Regions from separate parts of the Thiopseudomonas acetoxidans genome, predicted to be linked through region 2. Evidence: predicted binding sites of a transcription regulator. Region 2 holds the regulator's gene; each other region holds the start of a gene.
What was found. Region 2 encodes FliA, which starts transcription of late flagellar genes. Its sites were predicted from a motif close to CTAAAGTTTNNNNNNNNNNNGCCGNTAA; they were not measured.
Positions count from the first base shown of each region.

Region 1: QEZ41_RS06420 (flagellar protein MotY) is a predicted target of FliA. The motif match lies at 5,407-5,434, and genes of this name have one in related genera.
Region 3: QEZ41_RS10270 (methyl-accepting chemotaxis protein) is a predicted target of FliA. The motif match lies at 1,865-1,892, and genes of this name have one in related genera.
Region 4: QEZ41_RS10290 (methyl-accepting chemotaxis protein) is a predicted target of FliA. The motif match lies at 6,274-6,301, and genes of this name have one in related genera.

Region 1 covers NZ_JAUCDY010000006.1:53,223-61,437, forward strand. The annotation lists gene QEZ41_RS06400 (AAA family ATPase) at 1-2,226, opposite strand, end outside; gene sbcD (exonuclease subunit SbcD) at 2,223-3,443, opposite strand; gene rnt (ribonuclease T) at 3,573-4,244, opposite strand; gene pyrC (dihydroorotase) at 4,247-5,287, opposite strand; gene QEZ41_RS06420 (flagellar protein MotY) at 5,466-6,362, shown strand; gene sppA (signal peptide peptidase SppA) at 6,369-7,397, opposite strand; gene QEZ41_RS06430 (HAD-IA family hydrolase) at 7,427-8,083, opposite strand; gene rluC (23S rRNA pseudouridine(955/2504/2580) synthase RluC) at 8,076-8,215, opposite strand, start outside.
Region 2 covers NZ_JAUCDY010000003.1:231,993-240,207, forward strand. The annotation lists gene QEZ41_RS04310 (chemotaxis protein CheA) at 1-364, opposite strand, end outside; gene QEZ41_RS04315 (protein phosphatase CheZ) at 377-1,162, opposite strand; gene QEZ41_RS04320 (chemotaxis response regulator CheY) at 1,182-1,556, opposite strand; gene QEZ41_RS04325 (RNA polymerase sigma factor FliA) at 1,624-2,355, opposite strand; gene QEZ41_RS04330 (MinD/ParA family protein) at 2,376-3,191, opposite strand; gene flhF (flagellar biosynthesis GTPase FlhF) at 3,225-4,526, opposite strand; gene flhA (flagellar biosynthesis protein FlhA) at 4,545-6,641, opposite strand; gene QEZ41_RS04345 (sodium ion-translocating decarboxylase subunit beta) at 6,882-8,018, opposite strand; gene oadA (sodium-extruding oxaloacetate decarboxylase subunit alpha) at 8,029-8,215, opposite strand, start outside.
Region 3 covers NZ_JAUCDY010000014.1:10,043-18,257, reverse strand. The annotation lists gene QEZ41_RS10275 (hypothetical protein) at 11-175, shown strand; gene QEZ41_RS10270 (methyl-accepting chemotaxis protein) at 232-1,827, opposite strand; gene QEZ41_RS10265 (methyl-accepting chemotaxis protein) at 2,099-4,129, shown strand; gene cheB (chemotaxis-specific protein-glutamate methyltransferase CheB) at 4,143-5,183, shown strand; gene QEZ41_RS10255 (CheR family methyltransferase) at 5,180-6,667, shown strand; gene QEZ41_RS10250 (hybrid sensor histidine kinase/response regulator) at 6,670-8,215, shown strand, end outside.
Region 4 covers NZ_JAUCDY010000014.1:18,290-26,504, reverse strand. The annotation lists gene bioF (8-amino-7-oxononanoate synthase) at 1-801, opposite strand, end outside; gene bioB (biotin synthase BioB) at 971-2,020, opposite strand; gene QEZ41_RS10300 (extracellular solute-binding protein) at 2,246-3,256, shown strand; gene QEZ41_RS10295 (CZB domain-containing protein) at 3,913-4,491, opposite strand; gene QEZ41_RS10290 (methyl-accepting chemotaxis protein) at 4,400-6,175, opposite strand; gene QEZ41_RS10285 (ABC transporter ATP-binding protein) at 6,353-7,114, opposite strand; gene QEZ41_RS10280 (FecCD family ABC transporter permease) at 7,111-8,172, opposite strand.

The DNA of each region.
Region 1 (8,215 bases), on a different contig from region 2:
CTGCTGTGGTTCGTCGGGCAGTGTGTAACCCAGCTGTGCTAGTTGCTCAGTGAGTTGCTGCTGTAGCTGCAGGACTTCATCCTGTTGCGTGTGGATGCGTGCTGTTAATTTGGTTTGTTGCTCTGTTTGGCTGTCTAGCTTGAGTTGCTGCGTTGTTATCAGCTGCTGCGTGTCTCGCGCTGCTTGCTCGGCAAGGCGGTAATCTTGCTCGCACTGTGCTAGGGCTGCTTGTGCTTGGTCAATGGCGGTTAAGCGCTCTTTACATTCTTTCAGCGTTTGCTGGTAGGCCGTTTGTGCCGCAGTAAATTCAGTTTCTGTGAGCGTGCTGGCGAGTTCTAATTCAGCTAGGCATTGGTTTTTTTCACGCGTTAACTGCTGTAATTCACTCGCAGTTTCATGCTGCTGCTTAAGTAGCTGGTCATGCTCAAGCTGCAGTTTGTCGAGGGCTGCTCTGCAATCGAGCCCTTGCTCTTTAATCGCGTCAAGTTCCGCCTGTTTTTCACGCAAAGTCTGTTCAGTTTGCGACAGGTCCAGTGCTTGGTACTCACTGATGGCAGGGTGTTCGTGGGAGCCACACAGGGGGCAGGCTTCATCCGCTTGCAGTTGGGTGCGGTGCTGCTCAAGACTGGCAATGCGCTGTTCTTGTTGGAGTAGTTGGGTTTTGTCTTGTACCTGTTCGTTTAGGATTTGGTACTGGGCTAGCAAGGTTTCTCTGCGTTGTTCCTGTTGCTTTATTGCTACGGCGTGCTCAGCGCTGCGTTTTTGTAAATCGGTTTGTGCCGTATGCAACCTCTGTTCAGTTGGATAAATTTGCCCTAAGCGTTGATAGTGTTGATTGCGCTCATACAGGGTGTTTAGCTGTATTTGCCACTCTTGGGCTGTGCGCTGCGCCAGTGTTTGCGTCAGTGTCTGTTGCTGTGCGTTGCGGGCGTTCTGCAACGGCGCGAGAGCGCATTGCTGCTGGTGTAATTTTTGGTTATGAGCCTGTAATTCGGCGCTCAGGCGTTGGATTTGTGTCTCAGCGTTGGCATATTCGGTTTGCTGCTGGCGCGTATCCCGCTGTTGTTTTTCCAGTTGCGCAAACTTACTGCCCCAATCCTTCAAGTGGTTTGGCAAGTCTTCATGTTGTGGGGTGAGTGTGCGCTGAGCCAGTAGCTGCTGCTCTTGCTTGGTGAGAGTTTGCAGCTGGGCAGAAATACTGTCTAAAGACTGTTGTGCATACTGATACTGCTGCCACGCCAGTTGCTCAATCTGCCCTGTGCATTCGCGTTCTGTATGCTGCGCTGAGGTTAAACTTTGTTGGCTGTTTTCTAGCCTTTGTTTGGCAGCTTGCAGTGCTTGATAATCTGCCTGTAACAGTGCTGCCGGTGCGTGGTTAGCCAAACGCTGCAGCGCACTGGCTTGCTCAAGTTGTTGGCGGCGTACCTGTTCTAGTTGGTGTTCAGCCTGCTGCTTGCTGCTTTGTGCTTGGTCTAGATGGTTGCGCCATTGCTGCTGTTCATGTAACTGTGTTTGTTGTTTTTTTAATACATCGGCTTGGAATTGAACATCGGCAAGCTGTGCTTTTACGCTATTAAATTCTTCCTCGCTTAATAGTTGCATGCCTTGGGCGCGGCTGTTGAGTTTTTCCAGCTCGTGGCGCTGCTCTCTTTGTATGTCATACACACGCGCTGAAATTTCACCATAAATCTCAGTGCCTGTTAACTGTTCTAGTAGGTCAGCGCGATCGTTGGCGTTGGCTTCTAAAAAGGCTGCAAAGCCACCTTGAGCCAGCATCATTGATTGGGTGAAGCGTAGAAAATCCAAGCCGGTTAGGCGTTCCACCTCTTTAGGTTTTTCGCTGAGTTTGTCGGTGATAATACGACCGTCTAAGTGTGCAAGCTCAGTTCGAGCGGCTTGCAACGCGCCATCCGCTTTATCGCGGGCGCGGCGTTGACTCCAAAAAGCACGGTAGCCTTCATCTTTCACGGCAAACTCAACTTCCACTAAGCACTCGCTGGTGTGCCGCGTCATTAGCTCGTTGCTGGTTTGTGAGATGGCGTTCATGCGTGGTGTACGGCTGTACAGCGCTAAACAAATGGCATCGAGCAGGGTGGTTTTGCCGGCGCCGGTTGGTCCGGTAATGGCAAATAAGCTGCTGCCATTAAAAGGCTCTTGCGTAAAGTCGATCTTCCATTCGCCTTTTAATGCATTGATGTTTTTAAGACGAATACTAAGTATTTTCATGCATCAGTCTCCTGTAGCGACTCCAGCACCTGTGCATGAAGACCTTGTAACACGCTGATTTCCTCCTCAGTGAGCTGTTCATTGTGCAGACGCTTAGTAAACACCTCATCGGGCGTTAACTCAGACAAAGCTTCGCCGGAGTCGCGGGTTAAGCCGGCGACCTGGTCTCCGCGATCTCGGCGCACGCGTAACACCTCAACGGGCAAGTCGCTACATAGGGCGTTGACACGCTCATTCAGGTCAGCGTAGTAATCATCCACACACACGCGAATTTCTAACCAGGTTACGACATTTCGATCCAGCTGCTTAGCCAGTTCAGCAAGCCGTAGCTCTAACTCGGCGAGACTGCCGGACAAAGAGATAAGGGGTTGAAAGCATGGGATATTGAGTTCGCTTACCGCCTGTAAGCCATCTGCATTCAGGTCAACACGCAGCAGTTGTTTTTGCTGCGGGGCTTCGTCAAAACTCAAGGGGATAGGTGAGCCGCTGTAGCGTATATGATCAAGCTTTGCTACTTTTTGTGAGCTATGAATATGGCCCAGTGCCAGATAATCAAAGGCAGGGAAGGCATCGGTTGGGAAGGCACTCAAATTGCCCACATAAATTTTGCGTACGGAATCAGTCAGACTTACGCCTAGGGTGGTTAAGTGTCCAGTGCCAACAATAGGCAGGTTCGCTCCCATCTGTTTACGTAATGCCTGAGCACGACTAAACAGCTGTGCATAGTGATCCGCAATGGCTTGTTGTAAATCACGCTGTTTGTCATCGGCGCTTTGACCAGCTTGGCTGCGCTGCACGTCACGCGGGCGCAGATAAGGAACGGCGCAAAGAATTGCGGCTGCTTCGCCATCACGCCGTTTGAGTAGCAAAAGCTGTTCCTCTGGGTTGTCAGCGGCACTGGAAATCACGTGGGTGTTAAGTTGTGCCAACAGGTTTTTGCTTTCATTGAGCATCGCCACAGAGTCGTGGTTGCCCGCAAGAATCACTAACTGGCAGCCGGTAGCCTGCATTTGCAAAATAAAGTTGTTGTATTGCTCACGTGCGTAGCTGGGTGGGGTGCCTGTGTCGAAAATGTCACCGGCAATAATCAACGCATCGGCTTGCTGTTCAACCACTGTTTGCACCAGCCAATCACACCACGCGCGATGCTCAGCCTGACGGGTTTTACCCATAAAGTGCTGACCAAGATGCCAATCGGAGGTATGCAAAATACGCATGGTGGTTGAGTCCTTGTTCTGTGTGTCCGTCATAAAAATGCCCGTTATTTCCCACGCTGCCGAAGACAGGTTTAAAAGTAACGGGCAGGACAGATGTTGCTGGCGCTGAGTCTGTGTTGGGCGATGGTTTTAGAAATCGTCCCAGCCACCCATTTCTTTCCAGCGGTTGACAATACCGCAGAATAAATCGGCCGTCTTTTCAGTATCGTAGCGCGCGTTATGGGCTTCGTTATTATCAAAATCAATACCGGCGGCTTCACAGGCTTTGGAGAGCACGGTTTGTCCGTAAGCTAGCCCTGCTAAGGTGGCGGTATCGAAGCTTGAAAACGGGTGAAAGGGGTTGCGTTTAATGCCACAGCGTTCGGCCGCCGCTTGAACAAAGCCTAGGTCAAAATGGCTGTTGTGCCCCACTAAGATAGCGCGTTTACAGCCTGCAGCTTTCATGGACTTGCGTACACTGCGGAAAATTTCCGTCAGGGCGTGTTCTTCTGAAACCGCCATGCGCAGTGGGTGATCCAGCTTGATACCGGTAAAATCGAGCGCTGCTTGTTCTATATTGGCACCAACAAAGGGTTCTACGCGGAAGAAGTGGCTATGTTCTGCGTAAAGCTGGCCATCTTCGTCCATATTGGGAATGACAGCCGCAATTTCCAGCAGTGCATCGGTGGCACAGTTAAAGCCGCCCGTTTCCACGTCTATAACAACGGGCAGGTAGCCACGGAAACGGCGTGCGAGTTGAGTTTTTAGCGGGCTTTTGTTGTTCGGGATTTCATCAAGCTCTTCTGGGTAATTATCACTCATGTTTAAGCCTCCACTAAGCGCCAGTTAAGGGTTTCGCCAGCGCAAAGTGGTATGACGGGGTGTTCACCAAAAGGCAGTTGGGACGGTACTTGCCAAGGCTCGCGCACCAAAGTGATGCTGTCTTGATTGCGGGGTAAGTCGTAGAAGTCAGGGCCAAAATGGCTGGCAAAGGCTTCGAGTTTGTCGAGCGCATTGCGCTGCTCAAAGGCTTGCGCATACAGCTCAATAGCAGCAAATGCACTGTAGCAGCCGGCACAACCGCAGGCGTTTTCTTTAGCATGCTGAGCATGGGGTGCTGAGTCCGTACCAAGAAAGAATTTAGGGTTGCCGCTGGTGGCTGCATCGAGCAAGGCTTCTTGATGTGTGTTGCGTTTTAAAATGGGCAAGCAATAAAAGTGCGGCTTAATCCCACCAACCAGCATGTGGTTACGGTTAAATAACAAGTGGTGCGCCGTGATAGTGGCGGCAACCTTATCGGAGGCTGCAAGAACAAACTTAGTGGCATCGGCAGTGGTGATGTGCTCAAGCACGACTTTAAGGTTGGGAAAGCGGGCAATCAAACCAATCAACTGCTCGTCAATAAAACGTTTTTCTCGATCAAAAATATCCACCTCGTTGTGAGTTACCTCACCGTGCACCAGTAAAGGCATGCCCACTTCGCTCATGGCTTCTAGGGCTGGATATATGTGTTCTAAAGCGGTGACGCCAGAGTCCGAGTTAGTTGTCGCACCGGCTGGATAAAGCTTGGCGGCATAGATAAAACCGCTGCCTTTAGCTTGGTGAATGATTTGCGCTGTAGTTTGATCGGTTAGGTACAGGGTCATCAGCGGAATAAAGTTGCTATGCTGAGGGCGGGCATTGAGAATGCGTTCTTGATAGCTTTTCGCTGCCGCTGTATCACGCACTGGGGGAACCAGATTTGGCATAATAATTGCCCTGCTAAATACCCGAGCAACATCAGGGACAGTATTTTGTAGGGCAGCGTTATCGCGTAAATGAATATGCCAGTCGTCAGGGCGTAATAGAGTGAGGCGATCAGTCATAAGAATGTGTAATCCATAAGCTAAAAGAGTGGTAGTGGCTGAGATTTTGCTCAGAGGCTACCTTGATAAGCACAGATCCTACCGTAAAAGAAACACTAGCGGAACAGTTGCCACTGTTACTCAAGTATTCAGGTGGGTGGTCGATAGAATAACTATTGTAAATATAGGTTTTAATGATATGTGCTTTAAACGCTTACTCTCCATTGTGTTTGTTGTAACGCCCGCACTGGCACAGGCGATTACTTTTCAGACACGCATAGAAGATGTGCAGTGGCAGGTAGAGGGCGATCGTTTTGAATGTCGCCTTACTCAGCCGATTAAAGATTTTGGTGGTGGACTCTTTGTGCGCCGTGCGGGAGAAAAAGCGATTTTTCGGATTCAGGCGCAGGAAGCGTGGTTAAGCCGTGGCAATGCCCAGCTGTATGCCGCTGCTGCACCTTGGCAGCCGGCCGCCAGTGATTTGCAGCTTGGTACTGTCGCTGTGACTAGAGACGAACGTGCGCTTGAGTCTAACCAAACTCAGGCTGGGCGTTTACTTTCGGGCTTATTGGAGGGGCGCTCTCCGGTAGTGCGCCACAGAACCGTGCAGGGCGAACCCTTAGAAGTACGGGTTTTGCCTACTAATTTTGCGCAGGCCTATGACGACTATTTAAAGTGCACAGCCAATCTTCTGCCGGTTAATTATGATCAGATTAAGCAAAGCATTGTTCGTTTTGACAGCGGTTATGAGTTAAGCGAACAAACGCGCAAGCATTTGGATGTGCTGCTGGAATATATGGCAGAAGATAAAACGGTTAACCGAGTTTTGCTCGATGGACACTCGGACAGCAGCGGTGATCGTTTGTTAAACCGTGATGTATCACGGCGTAGAGCACTGGCTGTGCAAGCCTATTTGATGGCTAAGGGAATACCAGAAGAAGACTTTGTCATACGCTTCCATGGCGAACGCTACCCGCTCAAACCTAATACGAATGCGGCCAACCGCGCTGAGAATAGACGGGTCAGCATTCGTTTAGAGCGCATAGATGAAGAGACTAGGGCGTTGATGGAAAAGATAGGCGCAAACTCCGAATAACTCGATTTACCGAATTGCCGGAGCTTGTTGTAATCCTAGCCATATAGCTAGACGTTCTGCCACACTCGCACCAAAACGTTTTGCAAAACGATCAAAAGGCGAGTCTTGGATGCTGAAGTCTTGAATGTTGTCTACGCCAATCACTTCGCGCGCAACCAAGCTGCTGTTACCCAGCGCATCAACTAAACCCATCTTTAACGCTTGTTCTCCGGTCCAGATTAGGCCGGAAAACAGCTCTGGATGTGCGTCAAATTTCAAACGCTCACCGCGCCCTTGTTTCACGCTATTAATAAACTGCTCATGCGTCGTATTTAATACGGTTTTCCAAAATTCAGTTTCTTCAGCTTTTTGTGGTTGGAAGGGATCCAGAAAAGCTTTGTGCTCGCCGGATGTATATACACGACGCTCGATGCCAAGCATTTCCAGCGTACCGACAAAACCAAAGCTGGCAGCGGTAACACCGATAGAACCCACAAGGCTTGCCTTATCGGCATAGATTTCGTCGGCAGCGCTGGCAATATAGTAAGCACCGGAAGCACCTAGATCGCTAATCACGGCATAGACTTTGATGTGTGGGTACAGTTGACGCAGGCGTTGAATTTCATCGTAAATATAACCCGACTGCACCGGACTGCCACCTGGGCTATTAATGCGCAGAATAATTCCTTTGGTGTCACTGTCTTGGAACGCATGGCGCAGCGCGCTGACTATCTTGTCGGCACTGGCTTCTTCACCATCGGCAATCATACCGCGCACTTCAATAAGAGCTGTGTGACTGGTGCCGGGTGACTTTTTATCCATGGTTAGGCTTGGCGAAAACAAAAAAATCGCGCCAAACAAATACAAAAACGTCAGTGATTTGAAAAAAATACCCCATCGACGTGAGCGTTTTTGTTCTTGCACGCTGGCTAAAACGGCTTTTTCTAGCAGCTTCCACGTTTTTGTATCGGTGCTGTCTTGCGGCGCTTGCTGTTTTTGCGCGCTGGATTGTTCTTTCCAGTTATCAGAATTTTCTTCTTTCCATTGATCGGACATGCTGTTGTTCCTGTGTGTATCTCTTAAGTCTACTTGGATAGCCAGTGTGCTAATTCATCGAAATGATCAATAGCCAAAACGGGCTGCTCTGCGAGTAAAATATTTAATGGTTGCGCACCATAACTGACCGCGACACCAGCGATCTGTGCGTTATTCGCCATTTGTAAGTCGAAGGGTGAATCGCCGACCATGATGGCTTGCTCAGGTGTTTTCTGGCAGTGCTGTAATATCTGCTGCAACATTAAGGGGTTCGGTTTGCCTTTGGTTTCATCAGCGCAGCGCGTGATATGGAAAAAGTCTTCTAGCTGATGACCGCGCAAAATAAGGTCTAAGCCACGTCGGCTTTTTCCAGTAGCGACTGCCAATTGATAGCCCGCTGCTTTAAAATCGTCCAGCGCATCACGCACACCGGGATAAAAAGGCGAGGGTTGCTGTTCCAAAAAGAAATAATGTTTGGCATAGGCTTGGCGGAAAATTTCCCGTAGCGGTTCATCATTAACCTCTGGATACAGCACATCAAAGGCTTCCAGTAAGGACAAACCGATAATGGCGTGAATTTCATCAGTGCTACGCGGTGGGATTTGGCAGTGTTGTGCTGCAACTTGCATGGCTTCAACAATACGCGGTAAGGATTTTACTAACGTGCCGTCCCAATCAAAGATTAGGAGGCGGATATTTTTATTCACTCAAAGACTCCAAAACGTGCTGCCAGCTTTCATCGGGTTCAGCGTGCAGCTCTAATGCTTGCCCATCACTGAGCTTAAGCTTAAGAAAATGCGCGTGCAAAAACAGGCGTTTGCCGCCCAGTTCGCGGATGG
Region 2 (8,215 bases):
CAGCTAACAGCTCTGGCGGCGCTGGGGTTAATTGAACTCCTTCACGCACTTCATTAAACATGCTAATAACGCTATCTAGAGCCTGTAGAACCACATCCATCAGTTCTGGAGTTACCGTGCGTTCGCCTTTACGTAAAATATCGAAGACGTTTTCGGCAATATGGCAACAATCAACCAATTCGGTTAACTGTAAAAAACCCGCACCACCCTTTACGGTATGAAATCCACGGAAGATAGCATTCAGTAGATTCATGTCATCAGGGCTGCTTTCTAGTTCAACCAGTTGTTCTGATAACAGCTCTAGAATTTCACCTGCTTCTACGAGAAAGTCTTGGAGGATCTCTTCATCGGCTTCAAAGCTCATTTATTTTGCCCCCTAAAGTCCCAAACTTGATAGCAAATCATCCACATCAACCTGATCAGCTACTACATCGTCATTATCGGCACGTATTTGCGGACCTTCACCCATAATCATAGCTTTATGTTTATCTATAGCTTTTCTTAAATCTTCGGGTGAATGTTCAATACCGGCAACGCGATCAACAGTGCTTGCCATAACAACCAGCTTCAGCAAGCTCTCTTCCATATCTGTTATTAGCGTAGAAACTCGCTTGATGACCTGCCCAGTAAGGTCTTGGAAGGACTGCGCCAATAAAATCTCATTCAAGTTACTTGATAACTCATCGCTATCATGCAAGCCGCGCTCTAAGTATGTTTCTACCCGCTTGGCTAGTTCCCTAAACTCTGCCGCCGACATGTCGCGCTGCATAAAGCGTCGCCAATCAACCGTCAAACTTTGTGCTTCGTAGCTAATATAGTTCGCAAATGGCGCGCTCTTCTCAACCAAGTCAATAGTGTCATTGGCTGCTTTTTCTGTCATTTTGACGACATACTTCAATCGTTCATTCGCATCGGTAATCTGCGACATTTCTTCCGCATGAGGACTGCTTGGATCAACTTGCAGATCCAGCAAGGCACCGTGTAATTCGCGGGTTAACTTGGCCACCTCATCATAAAGTGCCCGATCACGCACCAAGTTAATTTTACCAATAACTCGCACCGCCTCTTCCCAGTTTTGCTCGGCAAGACTCGCTTGCAAATCATCGGCATTTTGTTGAACCGCTTGTTGTAATTGAGTTACCGCACACTTATCTACCGTCATGGTTGCTCCATTAACCGTATCAACCATTAACTCGCTCAAAAATCTTCTCGATTTTGTCTTTCAGTGCTTGCGCAGTAAAGGGTTTAACTACATAGCCATTTACCCCAGCCTGAGCCGCTTCGATGATTTGATCGCGCTTAGCCTCAGCAGTAACCATCAACACGGGGAGATGCTTGAGCTTATCATCGGCACGTACGGCCTTTAAAAGATCAAGTCCCGACATGATTGGCATATTCCAGTCAGTGACCAAAAAATCAAATCCCCCGCTGTGGAGCATGGGTAGTGCTGTAGCACCATCATCTGCTTCAGCTGTATTGGTAAACCCTAGGTCACGCAAGAGGTTCTTGATGATCCGGCGCATTGTTGAAAAGTCATCAACAATGAGGATTTTCATGTTTTTATCCAAGGCAACCTCCAAAGAGCTCTATACTGAACACAACAAAAACCATATTTGCATTATCTCAACTATGCCACTCTGCTAGTCGCGCTCTAAGACGTGCTGCACACTGGCTGTGTAATTGGCTCACTCGTGATTCACTAATCCCGAGCACCACCCCAATTTCTTTTAAATTCAACTCTTCGCTGTAATACAAAGAAAGCACTAATTGCTCACGTTCCGGCAGACCTTCTATTGCTTGAGCCAGCGCTTGTTTAAATTTTTCTTGTTCAATTTCTCGACCTGGCCCCCGATGACTTACTTGTAAATCTGGCTGTGCTCCATCTTCTTGCAAACCATCGAAGCTAAATAATCTACTGCCCTGTGTATCCGCCAAGATCGCGTGATACTCTTCTAGACTCATATCTAATTCGGCCGCAACCTCTTTGTCTTGAGCGTCTTTACCTGTACGCGACTCAACTTTTCTTACGGCTTCACTCACCATGCGTGTATTTCTATGTACAGAACGAGGCACCCAATCACCTTTGCGCATCTCGTCTAGCATCGCTCCGCGGATACGTATTCCAACAAATGTTTCAAAACTTGCACCCTTACTAGAATCGTATTTTTTGGCCGCTTCTAATAAACCTATCATTCCTGCTTGAATCAGATCATCAACTTGAACGCTTGCTGGGAGTCTGGCCAGCATGTGGTAAGCAATTCGCTTAACCAAAGGAGCATGCTGTTCAACCAGCAATGTTTGTTCATCCCTAGCTTGCGCTGTGGCATACATTTGCAAACCTTTGGCTACTGTCATTGCAATTATTCCCGTCCTTATTATTGGCTCACTAAACGGTCCACAAAAAACTCCAAATGCCCTCGCGGTGTAGCAGGCAAAGGCCAACCATCTACTTTCTCTGCTATTGACTTGTAAGCTAGAGCGCACTTGGACCGCGGGAAAGCTTGGTAAACGGCTTTCTGCCTTTGCGCTGCCTTGCGTACAGTCTCATCATAGGGAATTGCACCCAAGTATTGCAGTGTAACATCATCTAAGAATCGTTCGGTAACATTTACCAGCTTGGCATAGATGCTGCGGCCTTCTTGCGGGCTATGTGCCATGTTAGCCAAAACACGAAAACGGGTCATGCCATGATCACGGCTGAGTAGTTTAATCAGCGCGTAAGCATCGGTAATAGAAGTTGGCTCGTCACATACCACCAGTATCACTTCTTGTGCTGCTCGCACGAAGCTGGTAACTGAGTCACCAATTCCAGCTGCCGTATCTATCACCAACATATCAATGCTATCGCCGATATCGCTAAAGGCTTGGATAAGACCCGCATGCTGTAGCGGCGTCATTTCAACCATACTTTTAGTACCTGATGAAGCGGGTACAATTCTTATTCCACCAGGTCCAGGCAGCAAAACATCACGCAAATCGCACTTACCATCCATTACTTCAGCCAACGTACGTTGTGGATTAAGACCCAATAAAACGTCCACGTTGGCCAAACCAAAGTCCGCATCCAACAACACTACACGACGCCCTAGATCAGCCAGAGCTAAGGATAGATTAACCGAAACGTTGGTTTTACCCACCCCGCCTTTGCCGCCAGTAACCGCCACTACTTGAACAGAATGTTTGTTTGTCATTTATTTAATACCTTGTATCTCAGTTAGTGCCGCTTAGCCGACTTGTCTAGCCGCTGCTTGATAAGAAGTTGCATACATTGCAGCCATTTCTTGCTCACCCGGATCGTCTGGGTTTTGCATGCGTACAGCTCGACTCACTAACTGATGGCTACGCGAAGCCTGAATATCATCAGGAATCCTAGGGCCATCAGTAGTATAAGCTACTGCAAGGTTATGGCAAATAGCCATGCCAAGAGCCTCCCCCATACTTACGGCTTCATCCAACTTCGTTATAATGCAGCCTGCTAAGCCACAGCGCTTGTAAGCGTGCCACGCTGCTTTAAGCACTTGTGCTTGACTGGTTGCGGCCAACACCAAGTAATTTTTCGCCTGAACACCTCGAGCTGCCAAACTATCTAGCTGCATAGCCAACATGGGATCTTGTGCTGGCAAACCTGCTGTATCAATCAAAACCAGACGCTTTTTCTGCAAAGGATGCAGTGCCTGCTCAAGGGATTGACCCACTTCTACATGGCTTACTGATACATTTAAGATGCGGCCTAAAGTTTTCAGCTGTTCTTGTGCGCCAATACGGAAACTGTCCATGCTGACGATAGCGACATTTTGCGCACCATGCTCAAGCACATAACGCGCCGCCAGTTTCGCCAGCGTAGTGGTCTTACCCATTCCCGCAGGACCGACCAGTGCAATGACACCACCGTGCTGCAAAGGATCCTTAGCTGGGGTATCCAGTTCATGGGCTAAATGCGCCAACACCATGCGCCATGCTTGGCGCTGATCGGTTTCACTCGCCACTTTTTGCATCAGGTTGCCAACCAGCTCGGCCGGCAAACCCATTTTCTGTAGACGCTTCCACAACTCTGCTTGTTTGGGTTGCTGATGCTGCACTGAACCCCAAGCAATTGTACCCAGTTGCATTTCTAGCAGCTCACGCAAGCCCAGCAACTCAGAACGCATCTGTGCAAGCTCTTGCTGATCGACTGAAGGCTGGCTGGCTGACGAGTACTGAGCTACAGCAGGCTGGTGAATCGCTGTAGAGTGCGCCATTACCTTATCGAATAGTTGACGATCGCGCTTTGTGCCAGCAACCTCTTCACGCAAGCTCATCGATGCTTGCGCCTGCATAATATGCTCTTTGGTCTTGCGCAGCTCTGCCTCTAGGGCTGGATTAGCCCGAGCTGGAAGTGATTGTAGGTTATAATCAAGGGCGGCAGTCAGCTCAATGCCTCCCGCTACTTTGCGCGTCGACAAAATGGAAGCATCTGCACCCAGTTCTTCTTTTACTCGATTCATCGCCTGACGCATATCAGCGGCAAAAAAACGTTTGACTTGCATAGCCATAAGTCCGCCCTCTTATCCTTGTCCCACGGTCGCCACAATGGTGACCTGCTTATTATCTGGTATCTCTTGGTAAGCCAGCACATGCATGTTAGGAACAGTCATTCGAGCAAAACGTGACATCATGGCTCTTATTTGTCCTGCGACCAGTAAAATCACTGGCTGTCCTAACATTTCTTGTCTCTGCGCCGCCTCAACTAGAGAGTGTTGTAATTTTTCAGCCATGCCAGGTTCTAACAAAATACCGTTCTCAGAACCCTGACCAGCCTGCTGTAAACTATTAAGCAATATCTGTTCCAACTTTGGCTCAAGAGTGATAACTGGCATCTCAGAGTCAAGCCCCACAATGCTTTGCACTATTGCACGCGATAAAGCGACGCGCACAGCAGCCACCATGGCGGCGGGATCTTGACTCTTACCTGCGGCATTAGCGATGGCTTCAGCAATGGTACGAATATCGCGCACTGGTACCTGCTCCTGCAGCAAGGTCTGCAAAATTTTCAATAGTGTCGATAGGGAAATAATGCCCGGAACCAGCTCTTCAGCCAGCTTAGGCGAACTCTTAGCCAGCACCTGCATCAATTGCTGCACTTCTTCGTGACCAATAAGCTCGTGCGCATGATTGTTAAGAATCTGGTTTAGATGGGTCGCCACCACTGTACTGGCGTCTACCACTGTATAGCCTAAGGATTGCGCCTGATCGCGCTGATTCGCTTCAATCCACACTGCTTCCAAGCCAAATGCAGGATCCGTAGTGGCAACACCGTTGACAGTACCAAATACCTGCCCCGGGTTGATGGCTAGATCACGGTCAGGATACACTTCCGCCTCAGCTACAGTCACACCCATCAGGGTCAAGCGGTATGCGTTAGGTGCTAGATCTAAATTGTCACGGATATGCACTGAAGGCATCAAAAAACCTAAGTCTTGCGACAGTTTTTTACGCACACCTTTAATGCGTGCTAGCAGTTGGCCACCCTGATTACGATCCACCAAAGGAATGAGGCGATACCCTACCTCCAAACCCACCATGTCCACGGGCGTTACATCATCCCAACCCAACTCGCGATGTTCAGGTGAAACCGTGGCTGGCAACTGATCGGCCTTGCGCTGCTCTTGCTCCACTACAGCCAAGTCTTTATTTTTCTGCTTGCGCCAAATTATGTAGGCGCCGACACCCGCCAAAACAGCCAAGCTTAAAAATGACACATGCGGCATGCCTGGTATGGAGCCCATGACAAACAGGATCGCAGCAGCAACTGCCAGAGCTTTAGGCGAAGTAAACATCTGGCGATTAATCTGGTCTCCCATATCTTCAGAGGTTGTTACGCGAGTAACCATGACCGCCGCCGCTGTTGACAGCAACAGGCTCGGAACCTGTGCCACTAAACCGTCACCAATGGTTAACAGCGCATAGACCTTACCTGCCTCAGCAAAACTCAAGGAGTGCTGCGCTATACCGACAGTAATACCACCCAGCAGGTTAATAAACAGAATTAACAGTCCAGCGATAGCATCACCGCGCACAAACTTACTAGCACCATCCATCGAACCGTAAAAGTCCGCCTCTTGCGCCACTTCAGAACGACGCAACTTGGCCTCCTCCTGATCAATCAAGCCTGAGTTCAGGTCGGCATCAATCGCCATCTGCTTACCGGGCATGGCATCCAAGGTGAAACGTGCACTCACCTCAGAAATACGGCCCGCACCCTTAGTCACTACAACAAAGTTAATAATCATTAAGATGGCAAAAACAACCGCACCAACAACATAGTTACCACCAACAACCACGTCACCAAACGCTTGAATTACCTTACCAGCGGCATCACCGCCGTCATGACCGTGCAGCAAAACCACGCGGGTTGAAGCTACGTTAAGCGCTAAGCGCATGAGGGTTGCGACTAACAAAATGGTTGGAAAGGCGGCAAAGTCCAACGGGCGCATGGCATATACACCCACCAACAGCACGACAATGGAGAGCGCAATGTTGAAAGTAAAAAATACGTCGAGCAAAAACGGCGGGACAGGCAAAGTCATCATACCCAAGATGACTAGCAGTAAGATGGGCACACCTAGATTGCCCTGCTTGAGGATGCCCATCCCGGTACGCATGCCTGAATATACTTGTGAGCGATTCACTCTATATTTCTCCGCCGAACTCTAAAAAATAATAACGTCAAAAAAACAATGCTTTACAGGATACTCTTGAGTTAATGCAAATATTGAGCCAAGAACACTTTGTCTACACAACAAAAAGCCCAACTGCGCTATCCACGTAGTTGGGCTTTACTAAGGAGTCGTTATTTTATTGCATTATCTTAGCGCATAAAAGCCTATGTTAACTGTAAGCTGTTAGCCGACAAAACTAAGCAAAACGCCTGCCGCCACTGCCGAGCCAATTACACCAGCTACATTGGGACCCATTGCATGCATTAATAAAAAGTTTTGCGAGTTGGCTTCCAACCCCACCTTATTAGCAACCCGCGCCGCCATAGGCACCGCAGAAACACCAGCTGCGCCAATCAATGGGTTAACTTTGTTAGCGCTAAAAAGGTTCATGACTTTAGCCATAATTATTCCAGCCGCTGTGCCACCACAAAAAGCCACCATACCTAAAATTAAGATCCCTAGTGTCTTCAGCTGCAAAAACGTATCTGCAGAAAGCTTAGCTCCCACGGTCAAGCCTAACCCGATAGTGACAACGTTAATCAGCGCATTGCGCGAGGTATCCGCTAAACGCTCAACCACACCGCTTTCACGCATCAAATTACCGAATGCAAACATGCCAATCAATGGAGCTGCATCAGGCAGCAGCAAACCAATTAGCAAGCAAAGCACTAATGGGAAAATAATTTTTTCTGCCTGGCCTACTGGTCGCAACTGCACCATGACGATGGCACGTTCTTCTTTTGAGGTTAACGCACGCATAATCGGCGGTTGAATCAACGGTACTAACGCCATATACGAGTAAGCTGCTACCGCAATCGGTCCAAGCAAATCAGGGGCAAGCCGTGCAGTCACAAATATAGAGGTAGGCCCATCAGCCCCACCAATAATCGCAATGGAAGCAGCCTCACGCAACGTAAACTCCAAACCGGGAATCCCAAGCATGCCGATTGCCAAAGCACCCATCAAGGTCGCAAAAATACCAAACTGCGCTGCCGCACCTAACAAAAGGGTTTTAGGGTTGGCCAACATCGGACCAAAATCCGTCATCGCCCCCACACCCATAAAAATCAGTAGCGGAAAAACACTGGTTGGCAAGCCGACATCATACAGCAGTGCAAGCAAGCCGCCGGTTTCAGCCATTCCAGCAGCCGGTAGGTTAGCCAGCACGCCACCAAAGCCAATAGGAATTAGCAATAAAGGTTCAAAACCCTTGCGAATCGCTAAATAAATCAAGCCAAGACAGACCAGTAGCATAACGGCCTGCCCAAGCTCGAGCTGATAGAGCCCGGTGTTTTGCCACAGGGTAAATAACTTATCCATCATCGAGTCCTCACGCAATGCTTAGCAGGCAATCGCCCACAGATACAGCATCACCAACTGCGACATCAATGCTGGCAATCACTCCGCTGCGGAAGGCGCGAATCTCGGTCTCCATTTTCATGGCTTCCAGAATAATCAACACATCGCCCTCTTCAACCGACTGCCCAGGCTTAGCTAAAACTTTAAAAATGTTTCCA
Region 3 (8,215 bases), on a different contig from region 2:
TTAACAGGTGATGTCGATTGACATTAGCGTTGGCTTGGTTTTTGAGCCGGCTGAAGATCCCATCGCGCAAGAGTTGCGCTCCCACAGTAAAGCAGTCACTACAAAGCAGTCGCTGCGCTGCCGGCCTTTGGTGCACCGCACCTTGTGGGAGCGCATCTTATGCGCGATTGGTTAACAGGTAGCAACTAAGCCAGCTTCATAATCCACACCGCCGAAAAAAGAACGTGCTGTTTAAAGTTTTTGGCTGTTACGTACCGTGACTGACAAGAAATGCCTAGCCAACATGTTCAGGTTGTTGATGTGCCAGCCTAACTTGTCGCTGTCGGCGGCGACCTCATCTCCTGCGGCTATTGCGTGCTCAGCGCTTTGACTCAGCTCCTGCATACGTTGCCTGGTTTGCTCACTTAAGGCGGACTGAGTTTGAATCGAGCCGTCAATGGCCAGTGCCAGTTGACTAATGTGGCGTACCTGCTCTACCACTTGCCCCAGCTCTTGATCCACTTCGCTGGCGATCTCGATGGTTTGCTCAGAGCGCTGAACCCCCAGCTCGATTGCTTGTGCCGACTCGGTTGTGTCAGCTTGCAGATCGGCAATAATGGTTTGGATTTCAGCTGCAGATTCATTGGTGCGCTGAGCCAATTTACGCACTTCATCGGCTACTACCGCAAAACCGCGTCCAGCGTCACCAGCGCGTGCAGCTTCAATAGCCGCATTAAGTGCAAGCAGGTTAGTTTGCTCGGCAACCGTGGTAATCACATCCAGCACAGTGCCGATGTTAACACTGCGCTCTGCGGTGGCATGGACTTGAGCTTTAATATTTTCCAGTTCACTAGACAGGCTGCTGATAGAGTCCATTAAACGGCTAATGGACTGCTGTCCAGCTTGCATGATGCGTTGTGATTCACCTGAACCCTGTGCCATTTGCGATGAGGATTGACTGATATCCACTTGGCTGGCGACCAGCTGCTCCATAGCCATTACCACATCGGCAACAATCTTGCCCTGACTGGCGATGGCTTGTTTTGAGCGCTGTAAGTTACTTACGCTGCTGTCTTTAACGCGCACTAAATACAGTCCAGTATTTTCGAGTCGCGATACAACGGCACGTAGCTCAGAGGTGCGTACCTGTAATGCATACAGCACTAGACCAAGATCGTTTCTCATGCCGGTATAGATGTAGCTCATGGCTGGGTTGTGGGCGATATTTTTCGCGCAGTTAACCATGTTTTTAATAAGACTGCCCACCCAAGCAGTGCCTATAACGCTGGCAGTAAACCCTGAGGCAGCTACTGCAGCCGCTTGCCAATTAAATAAGTACGCCAGCAGACATACGCTAACAATGGCGGGGACTAACACTGCAAGGTTTAATAGGCTGGCAATAGAAAGGCCGCTTTTAAAGCTAACCCCAGCTTTCTTATCGGCTTTACTCCACTGTTGAAACAGAGTCTGTGCACGCTTTTTACACTCGTGCGTCGGTAAGGTGCGCACAGACTGATAACCAACAGTTTGCCCGTCTTTTGAAATTGGCGATACAAAGGCATCAACCCAGTAGTAGCGTCCGTCTTTACAACGGTTTTTCACCATACCCTTCCAGGATTGACCAGACTTAATGGTCTCCCAAAGATCTTTAAAAGCAGCGGGGGGCATGTCAGGGTGGCGAACTATATTATGGCTTTGCCCGATCAATTCTTCTCGAGAAAAGCCCGAAACATCGACAAAGGCATCGTTTACAAAAGTAATAGTGCCCTTTAGGTCGGTAGTCGAAATAAGCTGTGCGTCTTGTGCGAAGGAGATTTCTTTATCCACTACAGGAAGATTGATTTTCATACAATAGGCCAAAAATAGAATTGAACAGTAATATACAGTATCGACAGCTTGCTAATGAACTTAAAGATAAAGATATTTTAAAAATTGATATACTGCGCGATCAGTAGGGGTACATAAAACAAAGTTGGAGTAATAAGATGTGTATGCGCAGCTGTTTTTCAATAAAAACCGGTTGCTGATCCTGCTAAGTGCATGGTTTTAACGCTATTCTATAATTCAGCAAGCAGTCTATACCTGACGGCAAATCAAATTAAAAATAAAGGCATTGAATATGGGTAACTTCTGGCAGCGCTTACCGCTAGCGCTACGACTGTCTGTGGTTTTTGGCGTTTTTATGGTGTTGGTAACCCTACTATCCATTATTTTTCAGGCCCAGTTTTACATTAATACACGCATTGAAAACTTAACCCGCGTTGAAATACCCAATCAGCTCGAAAAGCTGGCTGCCGAAGTCAGTTTGCAGCTAGAGCCCAGCCTGCAAACTTCACGAGTGTTGGTGAATGATGCGGGCTTGCATGCATGGTTAGAGCAAGCGGACTCTGCTGAAAAAGACGCTGCCCTGATGCAAAAAATGCACAGTGTGCAACAGGCTTTAGACGTGGAAACCATGTTTCTAGCGGTTGATACTGCTTGGGACAACAACTATTACCAGTTTTCCGGTGATAAGGTGGCGCAGCGTCGTATTCGCAAAGATAACCCAGATGACGCATGGTATTTTGCTTTTGTAAACTCGCAAGCCGAATACGAGCTGCATTTAGATACCAATGAGTTTAGCGGTGCGCAGCTAAAATTATTTATTAACTACCGCAGCAAAAAACTAAACGAGCAGGGTGGGCCTATTTTGGTGGCCGGTGTGGCCTTGGATATGAAGGCGCTGTCTGAATTAATCAGTCAATATCGTGTGGGTGAGAAAGGTTTTGTTTCATTGGTCACACAAGAAGGCGGTATTGAGGTTAGTGCGGCTGGTTCGATTCTTAATGAGCTGAAAAAAAACAGCAACTTCACGCAGCTGCTTAATAAAGCTGAACAGTCCGTGTTTGAGCAGCAGCTACAAGACGAAAGCTACTTTGTCTCCAGTGTGTGGGTCGACAGCCTCAAGCGTTTTTTGATTTTAGAACTGCCTAAAAGCCAGTTAACCCAGCCGATTCAACAGCAAACCATGACGGCTATCGGCATTAGTATTTTGCTCTTAATTGGCGCGATGTTTTTGATTTATCCCCTATCAAGCAGATTGACGCGTCCGTTGCGATTTGTGCAGGCGCAGTTAAGTGCGATTACTAAGAGTTTGGATTTGTCCACACGTATTGAAATTAATGATCGAGCAGAGATTGGTAGTTTAGCTGCTGAGGTTAACAAACTGCTTGAGCGCATGTCCGGCGCTATAGAAGAAATATTAGCGTCTTCCGATCGTTTAAATAATTCAGCTAGCCAACTGGCCTACACCGCGGGTTTAGTGCATAAAAATACCGATGTGCATGAGCAGGTTAGCCAATCCATGGCGGCAGCGATTGAGCAAATGTCGTCATCGGTTGCAGAAATCACCTCAACTATGGAGGAGTTATCTGCCTCGTCCACACAGATTGCCGACCATTCACAGTCAGTGGTTGATGTGGCAAACGACACGCTATCGAGTAGTCAGAGAGGCGCGCAAGCCATGCAAGACTTGCAGCAGCGCATGGCGGCGATACATGCAGACTACGAGCAAAGCTTGCAGGATATTTTGGACCTAGGTAATCAGTCTAAAGAAATTAGCAAGGTCATGGACTTAATTAATACGCTGGCCGGACAGACCAAGCTGATTGCTTTTAACGCGGCACTGGAGGCCTCTAGTGCGGGCGAGTCGGGTAAGCGTTTCTCGGTAGTAGCTGGTGAAATTCGTCGCTTAGCCGACAGTGTTAGTGAGTCAACGCGCAGTATTGAGGACCGTATTCAAACGATTCAAGGTTCCATTAGCCGTCTAGTGATTACCTCAGAAAAAGCAGTCAACTCTGTACAGGCCGGCATGGATGTGAGTGCCAGCACCGCTGGCGAATTAAACGATTTGGTACTGGCGGCTAGTCGTACCAGTAATGCGGCGCAGCAAATCTCGCTCTCTACTAAGCAGCAAAAAACAGCCAGTAGCCAAGTGGTTATCGCCTTGCGTGATATTGCCAATGCGAGTACTAATAATGCTGAGTCAGTTAGAAATATTACCGACATCAGCGAGGAATTGCTGAGCATGGCCAATACGCTGAATGCGTTGGTGAATGAATTTACTCTGACCCAAACACCAGCCAAAAAGAACCTCAGTGAGCAGCCATAGATGAGGCAAACGCATGCACAATAAACCACCTATACGTGTACTGCTTGTCGATGATAGTCAAATATCACGGGATTTTTTGCGCGAAATTTTGCATGCCACCGATGATATTAGCGTGGTGGGCGAAGCACATAATGGCCAGCAAGCAGTAGCGATGGTTGAGCAGTTAAAGCCCGACGTTGTGTGCATGGACTTAGAAATGCCGGTCATGAGTGGTGCCGAGGTCATTGATCAAATTATGCACCGCAAAGCCGTACCTATTTTGGTAGTCAGCGGTGAAGATGATGCGCAAAAAGCCTATGAAGCGTTGAGCTTAGGTGCGCTGGAAGTGATAAAAAAGCCACGCTTTACCCAGCACGACACCACTGAGTTTGCTCATAAAGTACGACTCTTAGCAGGTGTGCCTGTGATTACCCGCATGCGCCGCAAGACCTATATGCCTGAGTTATACGAGGCTCCCCAAGACACAGACGCTGCGCCGCAGAGTTTCACACAGGTGGTTGCCATTGCTTGCTCCACTGGCGGGCCGCAGGCGTTATCCTATTTGTTAGCGAATCTTGACGCCAACCTACAAGCGCCTGTTCTAATTAGCCAGCACATGAGCGATGGCTTTGTGGATGGCATGGTGCAGTGGCTATCTGGCTTTAGCAGCTTGCCGATTAAAGTTGCCGTGCATGGCGAGCGTATCGAAGCGAAGCAAGTTTACTTGTCGCCCTCAGAGCAGCATATGACGGTCGATGCCAGCCACAGAATTAAACTCTTGCCACGCCAAGAACAGGATATTTATCGGCCTTGCTGTAATTATCTTTTTGATTCGGTAGCGCAGCATTTTGGCCGCCACGCCATCGCCTTGATCATGACAGGTATGGGGCGTGATGGTGCCAGCGGCATGCAAAAAATCAAGCAAAGTGGCGGTATAACTCTGGCGCAAGACGAAGCCAGCTCGGTTATTTTTGGTATGAATTTTGAAGCCATAAGCCTAGGCTGTATCGATGAAATTATTGCGCTGGATAAAATACCCCACAAGCTCAACCAACTTGTATCAGGTGCAAGATGAGCCAGTTTCAGCCGTTTAAACACCTTGTTGAGCAATACTCGGGGCTCGAATTTAATGGTATAGCTGAACAGCGTTTGCATAAGGAAGTGATTAAAAACAGCGAAAGCCTTGGCTTAGGTCTGGTCAGTTATTTTGAAAAAATAAAGGGCAGTCCTGCCAAGTTAACAGAACTCGTTAATCAGCTGACGGTGAACGAGACATACTTTTATCGCGAACCAGCGCAAATCAAGCTGTTTGTGCAAACATTATTACCCCGGCTACAAAAATTGGCGCAAAACAGAACAGTACGTATTCTCAGCGTTGGCTGCTCATCCGGTGAAGAACCCTACAGCCTAGCCATGGCTATTCAAGAAACCTGGGGCAAACATATGCTTAGCCAGGTGCAGATTGATGCAGGGGATTTGGATGAGCACATCCTCAACAAAGCCAGAGTGGGGGTGTACTCAGCCTTTTCTTTTCGTGCATTGGGCGAAGACTTGCGAAAAAAATACTTTCAGGCAACACCGCAAGGCTATCAACTTAACCCCGAGATCCGTCAAGCCGTACGCTTTTTCCCCTTTAACCTAAAAGCAGAACACTATCCAGCAGAAGATAACTACTATGACGTGGTTTTTTTTCGCAATGTCTCGATTTATTTTAACTTGGATACGCGTAAAGCTATTCAGCATAAGTTGCAAAAACTGATGCAACCCAATGCGATTTTACTTTTGGGCAGTTCAGAAACCCTAGGTAATGATTTTGATATCTTCGACTTGATTGAAGAACAAGGCCAATACTATTTTGTGCAGGGAGCCGAGTTACTCCAGCAAGCAAATTATCAGCGACCGCTCGATATTCAAGTCGAGCAGCCAAAAAATACCGCACCAACAGCAGACGGTTTAAGCCCAACTAAAGCGGCCAGTATGCACAGCACTGCGCAGCATCAACCCAAGCTGCAGACGGTGACGAATCATGTCACTGTGGAGCAGGTTGTAGAAATGCTACATGACAGCGCCCAGTATCCGCAGGCATTAGTTAGGCTGGAAAAAATTACTCAGCAAGAGCCGGATAATGCGCCGGCCATCTTGATGAAAGGCTGGATTGCGTTGAACCAAAAAGACTTTAACCAGGCGCAAAAATTAATCGAGCAAGCGTTGGAGCTTAGACCTTGGTGTGTTGATGCGCTGATAGCGCAGGGTTTATGTCATAAATGGCAGTCTGAGTTAGAGCTGGCCGTGCAGAGCTTTAAAAAAGCCTGTTATGCCAACCCAGAAAGTTGGCTGGCACACTATCAACTAGCCGATGCGCTTAAACATCTGCAAGATAGTACGGCAGCGCAACAAGCGTTTCAGACGGTGCGGCGTATTTTATCGCACAACATCACAGCACATTCGGGCTCTGAGTGGTTGCCCTTGGCGTTGCCGGTGAAGGATGTGTTGTTTCTTGCAGAGCGTTACTTGCTCAATGCTAAACAACAACCAGGGCATAATGTGAGTGGGGCCTAGGCATGGTGTTAGATATAACAAAGTTTCTTAATCGTTTTATTGATGAAGCCCGTGATTTATTAGGCTATCTGGGCGAGGGCGTTAAGAACTTAGAGCAGGGCCAGTGCGATGCGGAGTTGATTAACAGTCTGTTTCGATCTGCACATACCGTCAAAGGCTCGTCACGCATGCTCAAGCTGCAATCCATTGCAGATACAGCACATAGCTTAGAAGAGTTACTAAGTGCTTTGCGTGATCAGAAAATAACAGTAACTCAGCCGATTGTGGACGGGATTTATCAGGCGGTAGATAGTCTTAGCGACATGGTGGAACAGCTTGCCAGCTCGCAAGACCCCAATAGCTTACCGTCCGCACCGCAGGCACTTTGTGATGCTTTGCTGGCACTTGCTGCGGGTGAAAAATCCGCACCTACAACCGCTCAACCCCTAGCCCAGCCGGTCAGCATGGCTAATGAAGTGGCGGCAGCACAAACAAGTAAGCCGCAACCAGCATTAGCCAGTTCAGACAGCGTACGTTTGCGCTTAGAGAGCTTAGAAAGCCTCAGCAAGCTTATTTCCGAAGTAACGGCCAGTCATGCAGGGTTGCGCGAACTGGTGCGCGATGCTCAAGCACTCAAACTAAGCTGGGAATCAGCGCAAGATGCGGTGCTCAGTAAACAGCGATTTGATTCGTTATTTAACAACCTCAAAGAAATCGTGGGCAGTCAAGAGGCTTTGATCTACAGCTTGCATGATCAAGCGATGGGTCTGCGCATGTTGCCACTCAAGCAAGTGTTTGAGCCAGCAGCCAAACATATACGTGAAGTAGGGCGCATGCTGGGTAAGCAGGTGAGCTCACAGATTAGCGGCGAGCACATTGAGCTGGATCGCAGCATTATTGAACAGCTATCCGAGCCGCTGGTGCATTTATTGCGCAATGCGATGGATCATGGAATTGAAGAACCGCAGACGCGTTTAGACCAAGGCAAACCCGCAGCCGGTTTGCTCAAGCTCTCTGCGTGGCAAGACGGTGGTTGGGTAGTCATCGAGCTGTCTGATGACGGTGCAGGCTTAAGTTTAGAAAAAATTCGTCAAAAGCTGGCCAAGCAGCAGTTATCCGCCGATGAAATCGCCAATATGGGCGAACAAGAGCTTTTTAACCAAGTGTTTCTGCCAGGCTTTACCACCGCCAGCATGATTACCGAAATATCAGGGCGCGGTGTTGGCTTAGATGTAGTTAAACGCAAAGTAGTCGATGATTTACAAGGACTGATTGAGGTGCGTAGCCAAGAAGGTAAAGGCACCAGCTTTACTTTACGCTTGCCTTTATCGCTGGCCATGTTGCGTGTGCTGCTGGTTGAGACTGCTGGTCATATGCTTGGTTTTAGTGCGCAATATGTTGTTGAGCTTACCCGTATAACGCCAGAGCAAATACTGGAGGTTGCTGACCGTAATGTGTTTGTGCTGCGTAACGAGTTTGTGCCTATTTTTGAGTTACACCAGCTTATTGGCTTGCCAAACTTAACCAATACGCCGGGCCAAATAAGCAAAAACCTATTACTGCTGGTGG
Region 4 (8,215 bases), on a different contig from region 2:
GGTACTGTAAATATACGGGCGCGCAAACTGTATCAGTGCCTCAATTAATTCGTGGCTGCCGGCAATAAACGCACCGCTGGTACCCAAGGCTTTACCTAGCGTACCCATGAGTACGGGAACCTCTTGGCTGGATAGATTAAAGAGCTCCAATGAGCCAGCGCCGGTTTTGCCGAGCACGCCTAAGCCATGAGCATCATCGACCATGACCCAAGCGTCCTGTTGTTGCGCGAGGCGGCAAATATCAGGTAAAGGCGCTAGATCGCCATCCATACTGAATACGCCATCGGTAGCAATCAGAGTGTTGCCGCGTGCACGGCTTAAACGAGTACTAAGGCTGTCCATGTCATTATGCAAGTAGCGTGAAAAACGCGCCCCTGATAAACGGCCTGCATCTAACAATGAAGCGTGATTAAGGCGGTCATGCAGTAGAGTATCGCCACTGCCAAGCAGGGCAGAGATCACGGCCAAGTTAGCTTGATAACCGCTGCTAAATAGCAAAGCGCGCTCACGACCAGTCCAGTGTGCCAGCGCTTCTTCTAGTTGCTGGTGGGGCAAAAGATGGCCGGTGACCAAGTGCGCTGCACCACCGCCTACACCCCAAGTTGCTGCCCCTTGTTGCAGAGCAGCGACTACGTCAGGGTGATTGGCTAAACCAAGGTAGTCGTTGCTGGCAAAAGACAGATATTCGCGCCCTTGGATGCGAATCTGTACGCCCTGAGGGCTTTCAAGGCATACCGGTCGGCGATAAAGCTGTGCCGCTTGTTGCTGCGCCAGGCGTTCTTTAAGGTTGAGGCTTTTCATAGCTTATAAGGGGCGAAATTCTATTGGAGCCCAGCATCTGGACGATGCGAGTGTGTGGGCAGGCTCATCAGATGCCGGTTTCGGGCTGTAATCGCGCATAAGATGCGCTCCCACAAATTTTTTGCGCTCCTGCAGGAAACCCAGCAGGATGGCGCTAAAAAACCTGTGGTCATGCTCTTTGCTCGGCCGCGTTGTAGAATAGGTTGGAGGTGCGTTGTTCTAGTACGTACTGCTCAATTGTCGCGGCATGCGACTCGTCGCTGTGGTCGTGGCGCTGCTCAGGCTGAATACCTAAACGGGCAAACAGGTCGCGATCACGCTCAGCCTGTGGGTTACCTGTAGTCAACAGCTTGTCGCCATAAAAAATAGAGTTCGCACCGGCTAAAAAGGCAAGTGCTTGCATCTGCTCGTTCATTTGCTCACGCCCAGCGGACAGGCGCACATGGCTTTTTGGCAACATAATCCGCGCCACGGCCAGCATGCGGATAAAATCGAAAGGATCAATATCTTCAGCATCGGCCAAGGGTGTGCCCGGCACTTTAACCAGCATATTAATAGGCACGCTTTCCGGGTGTTCCGGCAAATTAGCCAGCTCAATCAGCAGTTTGGCGCGGTCGGCCAATGACTCGCCCATGCCTAGGATTCCGCCGGAGCAGATTTTCATACCTGACTCGCGCACATAATTGAGCGTTTGCAGGCGATCTGCATAGCTGCGCGTCGTAATAATCTGGTTATAAAACTCAGGCGAGGTGTCTAGGTTGTGGTTGTAATAATCCAGCCCAGCATCAGCTAGTTCTTTGGTTTGTTGCTCATCGAGCTTACCCAGTGTCATGCAGGTTTCCAGCCCTAATGCTCTGACGCCTTTAATCATTTCCAGCACGTAAGGCATTTCTTTTTTGCTGGGATGTTTCCATGCAGCGCCCATACAAAAACGCGTGGCACCCTGCATTTTTGCTTGTTGTGCTTCATGCAGTACTTGCTGCACCTCAAGGAGTTTTTCCTTTTCCAGCTCGGTATTGTAATGACCTGATTGCGGGCAATATTTGCAGTCCTCAGGGCACGCACCTGTTTTAATCGACAGCAGCGTAGAAACCTGTACGCGATTGGCATCAAAGTGTTGTCGGTGCGCTTGTTGCGCCTGAAAAAGCAGGTCGTTAAAGGGTTGTTGCAGTAAAGTAAGGACCTCATCGAGTGTCCAGTCGTGGCGAATTGTAAACATAGCGGCATCCTTGAGGTTGACGCGAAATTTTCAGGCATATGCATGCATCTGTCAACTATATGAATTGTGACGGTTTACAATTTAGTTGATATATTTGTTGATAACGTATTGTGTTATCAAATGCGATTGACTATCATTTAGATGTTTTTTGATAAGTGCTCATGCGTAAACACACTACCGTACTCTAAGCGCTTCAACATCACTCACCTAACCCCCGAGGTTGCTATGCAAATTCGCACTCCCCTTCTTACCGCTATCACTCTAGCCACTGCAGCTGCAGTATCAGGTCAGGCTTTTGCCAGTGATGAGATTGTTGTTTATTCATCCCGAATAGAAAGCCTGATCAAGCCTGTTTTTGATCAATACACTGCCGAAACCGGTGTGCAAATCAAATACATCACCGATAAAGAAGCACCGCTGATGGCGCGCTTAAAAGCAGAAGGTGCGAATACACCAGCCGATATGCTGATTACTGTGGATGCGGGCAACTTATGGCAGGCTGAGCAAATGGGTATTTTGCAGCCTTATAGCTCAGACGTAATCAAGGCGAATATTCCCAGCCAATACCGTTCCAGCACCGATAGCTGGACAGGTTTATCCCTGCGTGCGCGTACTATTGTTTACTCTACTGAGCGTGTAAACCCAGATGAATTGAGCACCTATGAAGCATTGGCTGATGAAAAGTGGAAAGGCCGTTTGTGCTTGCGTACCAGTAAAAAAGTGTACAACCAATCACTGACTGCCACCTTTATTGAAACTCATGGCGCAGAGAAAACTGAGCAATTGGTACGTGCTTGGGTGGGTAACTTAGCGACCGAACCGTTCTCTGATGATACCGCTTTGCTGAAGGCGATTGATGCTGGTCAGTGCGATGTGGGCGTGGTGAATACCTATTATTACGGCCGTTTGAGCCAAGAGCAGACTGACTTGAAAGTAAAAATTTTCTGGCCTAACCAGCAAGATCGTGGTGTTCACGTGAATCTTTCTGGTGCTGGAATTACCAAAAACGCACCCAATGCAGCAGCAGCGAAAAAACTGCTCGAATGGATGACCGGCGCGCAAGCACAGCATTTCTTTGCAAGCGCCAATATGGAGTTTCCTGCCAGCCCAGCAGCCGAGATTGATCCAGTGGTAGCGGCTTGGGGCGAGTTTAAAGCAGACAGCATCCCAGTTGAGGTTGCCGGTAAGCGCCAAGCTGAAGCAATACGCTTGATGGATCGTGCTGGCTGGCGTTAAGCAGTAAATTAAGTAATGAACACTGAGATTAGGCTGTGTGCAAATTTAAATTCACTGCCACAGCCTAATTTTGGTTCCCTGCAAGTCAAGTCCCACAAGAGCCGTACCAACCAGAACAGTGTCCAGCCCTTAGACCAGACCGCTTTACTGTAGGAGCGCAACTCTTGCGCGATAGGACCTTCTGCCAGCTCAAAAGCTAAGCTTATGCAAACGTTTGCTGGCAAGGCTTGTTGAAGCCAAGTTTCTGGGCGATGCGGACTATCACTTCATGGTTAGACGTTAGGATTAACCCCCGATCGCGCATAAGATGCGCTCCCACAAGAGCCGTACCAACCAGAACTGTGTCCAGCCCTTAGACCAGACCGCTTTACTGTAGGAGCGCAACTCTTGCGCGATAGGACCTTCAGCCAGCTCAAAAGCTAAGCTTATGCAAACGTTTGCTGGCAAGGCTTGTTGAAGCCAGGTTTCTGGGCGATGCGGACTATCACTGCATGGTTAGGCGTTAGGATTAACCCCAATCGCGCATAAGATGCGCTCCCACAAGAGCCGTACCAACCAGAACTGTGTCCAACCCTTAGACCAGACCACTTTACTGTAGGAGCGCAACTCTTGCGCGATAGGACCTTCAGCCAGTTCAAAGACCAAGCCTATGTAATTTAGTGGCTAACTTCGCTGATTAAACGGTTCAGTAAGCCGATGATTTCCTCTGAGTACAGCTCTACATCCTCGTACATGCGCTCAGCGTCTTGTTCGTTACCTTGTTGCTTGGCTTTAATAATATCCTGAATCAGTTTATGCAGACGCTCATGCGGTTTTTGTAGTTCTTGGAAGGCAGGCATCGCGGCAAATTGTGCGCCATTGCTACGGCACCAAACGCCTAAATCGCAATCATTATGGCTGGTGGCTTCGTTTAGTTCTAATGAAGCACGACCGTCTAGGAAGCTTCTAATGCGAACACGCCAAGCGCTGTGTGCACTTTTGGCCATCGCTAGCTCAACCTGCACCGGAATATCAACTTTAAAAGCGCGCATTTCAGACATTAGCTCACCAATGGTGCCGCCCATATCGCTGGTGGCAGAACTGATATTGGAGGAGTGATCCACCGCTACCACGGCGCCGTCATTAATGCTCACCAAGTTACGGTTAATATCTTCCGCCACACTGGTTTGCTCTTCCGCTGCCGAGGCAATTTGTGCGCTCATATCGCTGACGCGGGCAATGGCTGAGGTGATCATTCAGCGCGCTTTGCATCATCTCTGAAGATTGCGCTACTGAGGTGGCTTGATCTTGGCTTTGCTCCATCAGCGCAACAGACTGAGACACGCCTTCTTGAAGCTGCACAATCATTTCGTGAATTTCAGTGGTGGCCGACTTGGAGCGCTGAGCCAGCTGACGCACTTCATCAGCGACTACCGCAAAGCCACGACCATGTTCACCAGCTCGCGCTGCTTCAATCGCTGCGTTAAGTGCAAGCAGGTTGGTTTGTTCAGAAATGCCGGTAATCACATCTAGAATCGAACCAATGTTTTTACTGTATTCATCTAGGGTTTGAATACTGCTACTGGCTTGCATGACATTTTCTGCCAATCTTAGCATCGCTTGACTGCCGTGATTAACCGCTTTACTGCCTTCTACCGAACTGGTTTCGACCAGCTCAGTGGCTTCGGCGGTGTTGGTTGCGTTCTGTGCAATTTCCATCGCCGTAGCAGACATCTCGTTCATGGCCGCAGAGACTTCTTGGGTTTTAACTTGCTGGGTCTGTGACACCTCAAAAGCTTCACCCGTCATACGGAAGCTGTATTCAGTTCTTGAACCCAGCTCGCCCAGATGCTCCAGTACGCGTAAAACAGTGTGCTCAACTTTACCAACAAAGGTGTTAAACAGCTTGGCAACCTGAGTGAGCTCATCATCTCCGACCACAGGCAGGCGCAGGCGTAAGTCTTGTTCGCCTTCAGCAATATTACGCAGTGCCTCGGTGAGTCTGATAACAGGGCTAGTAATACTGCGTGCAATAAACCAGGCCACTAATAAACCGGCAAATAAAACCGCAAGGGCGATGATGATTGTGCTTACCACGGTATCATTAAAAGCCGCAGCACTGGCAGAGCGATCGGTATACACAGTAACCGCACCGATAATGTTCCCGCTAAAGTCTTTTAAAGGACTGGCTGTGGCTAGAATTTGTTTGCCTGCAGATTCCAGACGTTGACTAACGGTTTCGCCGTTCATCACCCTTTGTAGTTCAGAGGTGTTGAACATGCTGTCACCTTGCCAGGTGGTAATCAGCGGTTTAAAGCTGCTGCCGTCGGGACGCAAAATACCGATGTCAGCATGGTGATTAGTTTTAAAGGTGTCGACGAACGCTTGGCGCATAGACAAACCCAGCTCAAAACTACCTAGGTGTCGACCTTCCCAGAATACGGGCACCACGCCTCGAATACCTAAACCAGCCACCCCAGACTCAAGCCCTGAAATCTCTTTTTTCTGATTATTGGTTTCCACTACAGTACGGCGAAAGCTAGACAGATCATCACCGAATTTATCGGGGGCATGCAGCCGCAAAAATGAAGTTGCTGGCGCTAAGTGAAATTGCATCTGCTCAATGCCCGCGTTTTCTTGCAGGTACTTAAAGGTTGGCAAAAGTTCTTCGAGGAGCGCTTGACGATCGCGCTGGGCAAAAAAGTATTGCAAGCTGGGTTGGTTGGCAATGGCGGCAGCAAGATTGAGTGCTTGTGCACGTTGAGTCCCAATTTGCTCCTGTACGGCCGCCTGCAAGCTCTCAATATAGAGGTTTTCGTGGTAAGCGGCTTGCTTGTCCAGCGTATTGAGGAACTGCGGCAGCAGAGCACCAATGCCAATAATTAATACCAAAATAAAACCGAGTAAGGTACGTGTACGGATGCTGAGTCTATTAAGCATAAATAATATCTATCCCTTTAAATTATGTCTGGCATTAAATTAAAATTAGTAAAGTATATGGCTAGTAGCGCATTGCTATCAAGCAAGGCTGCAATAATACTTCGGCACGCGAATACCAAACTTTAAGCAATAGTAAAGTTTATCTGTTGAGCTGGTTGATGGCGCGGCAAAGTTTTTCTAGCGTGGGTGGAGGAATAACTGTTGTTCAACCTGCTCGACACTTAAGTCATACAGCCAAGCAATATTGTCAGCAGTGCCCAGCTCAGTAACGGTGCCAGTTTTAGTTAAAGTGCCTTGCTTAAATAAAGCCAAATAATCAGCACTTTGCAGGGCGTGTTCCGGTTGGTGAGTACTAATAAGAATGGCTAAACCTTGTGCTCTGAGTTGATTAATATGCTCAAGCACCAGAATTTGATTAGCAAAATCAAGGCTGGCGGTAGGTTCATCCAGAATTAAAATTTTCGGTTGTTGTGCCAAGGCGCGTGCCAGCATAACCAGTTGCTGTTCACCACCGCTAAGTTCAGCGAATGAGCGCGTGGCAAGGTGTGTAATCTGTAATTGTTCTAAGCACTCCAGTGCAATACTCTGATCGTTGGCACCGGGTTGGTTAAAAGCTGAGAGGTAGGCGCTGCGACCCATCAATACCATCTCGAAAACGCTAAAAGAAAAGTGACTTTGCACAGCTTGAGGCACATAGCCGATGTGTTGTGCCCTGAGTTTAGCGGGCCAATCACTGAGGGTTTTATCCAGCAGGTGAATTTGTCCGCTAACTGGCGCCAATAAACCGAGTAAGGTTTTGAGTAAAGTGGTTTTGCCGCTGCCATTAGGGCCCAGTAACGCAATCACCTGTCCAGCGGTTAATTGAATATCAAAGGCTGAGCCTAATGCTTGGCCTTTATAACCAATGCATAGCTGCTGAGCACGCAAAAAAATAGTCATGGGCGATTACTGCGCAGTAAAACAAACAAGAAAAACGGGCCGCCCAATAACGCGGTCAACACGCCCAGCGGAAGCTCTAGTTCGCTGACGCTACGTGCTAGGGTATCGGTCAGTAGGACAAAACTTGCGCCCAACACAATGCTGAATGGCAGTAAGCGCGACATATTCGGGCCGACCCAAAGCCTTGCAATATGCGGTACCAGTAAGCCGACCCAACCAACAATTCCGCTAAAAGATACCGCACAGGCGGTCATCAGCGTGGCGGCAGCAATCAGTACCCAACGACTTTGAGCTACATTTATGCCCAATGCCGAGGCTTGCTCATCATCAAAGCTGAGCACATTAATATGCCAGCGCAATAGATAAACCAGCGTTAATGCGGCTAGTATTAACGGTGCTGCCCAGCTTAGTTCAGCCATGCTCACACCGTTTAAACCACCGAGTAACCAGTAGGTAATGCCGGGGAGTTGATCGTAGGGATCGGCAATTACTTTAACTACGGAAATTCCTGCGCCCAGCATAGTGCCGATGGCGATACCGGCTAATACGAGCATTAATATGGGATCGCGCTGGCGCAATAGACTGGCAATACTATAAACCAAAAAAACCGCCGCTAACCCGCCAAGAAAAGCCAGCACCTGCAACCAGAATAAGGATAAACCTAGAAGCATGGCGATAACGGCGCCTAAGCCAGAGCCGGCGGATACACCTAAAATATCGGGCGAGACCAAAGGGTTGCGCAACAACGCCTGAAATACCGCACCGGCTGCCGCCAAGCTGGTGCCCAGCAATAGTGCGGCAAAAATGCGCGGAATGCGTACTTGCCAAATGATAGTGTCTAGCGTGCCGCTTTGTGGCATCCCCGCTAGGCGAACATAGATGACGTGGCCGATTTCAGCGAAGCTAACAGAAAAAGAACCCGCCAACAAAGCGCCCATCACAGCCATTAACAGGATGCCCAGCAAGAGCAGCCAAGCTATGCGAATTCGCTTTGGAGTTTGCTGGGCTAAAGAAATGGCTGGGCTGATTGCTTGCTGCATGGTGTCAGTGCGTCTCAAAAATTCACAACTGCTGCTGCGCTGAGTGGCTCGCAGCAGGATA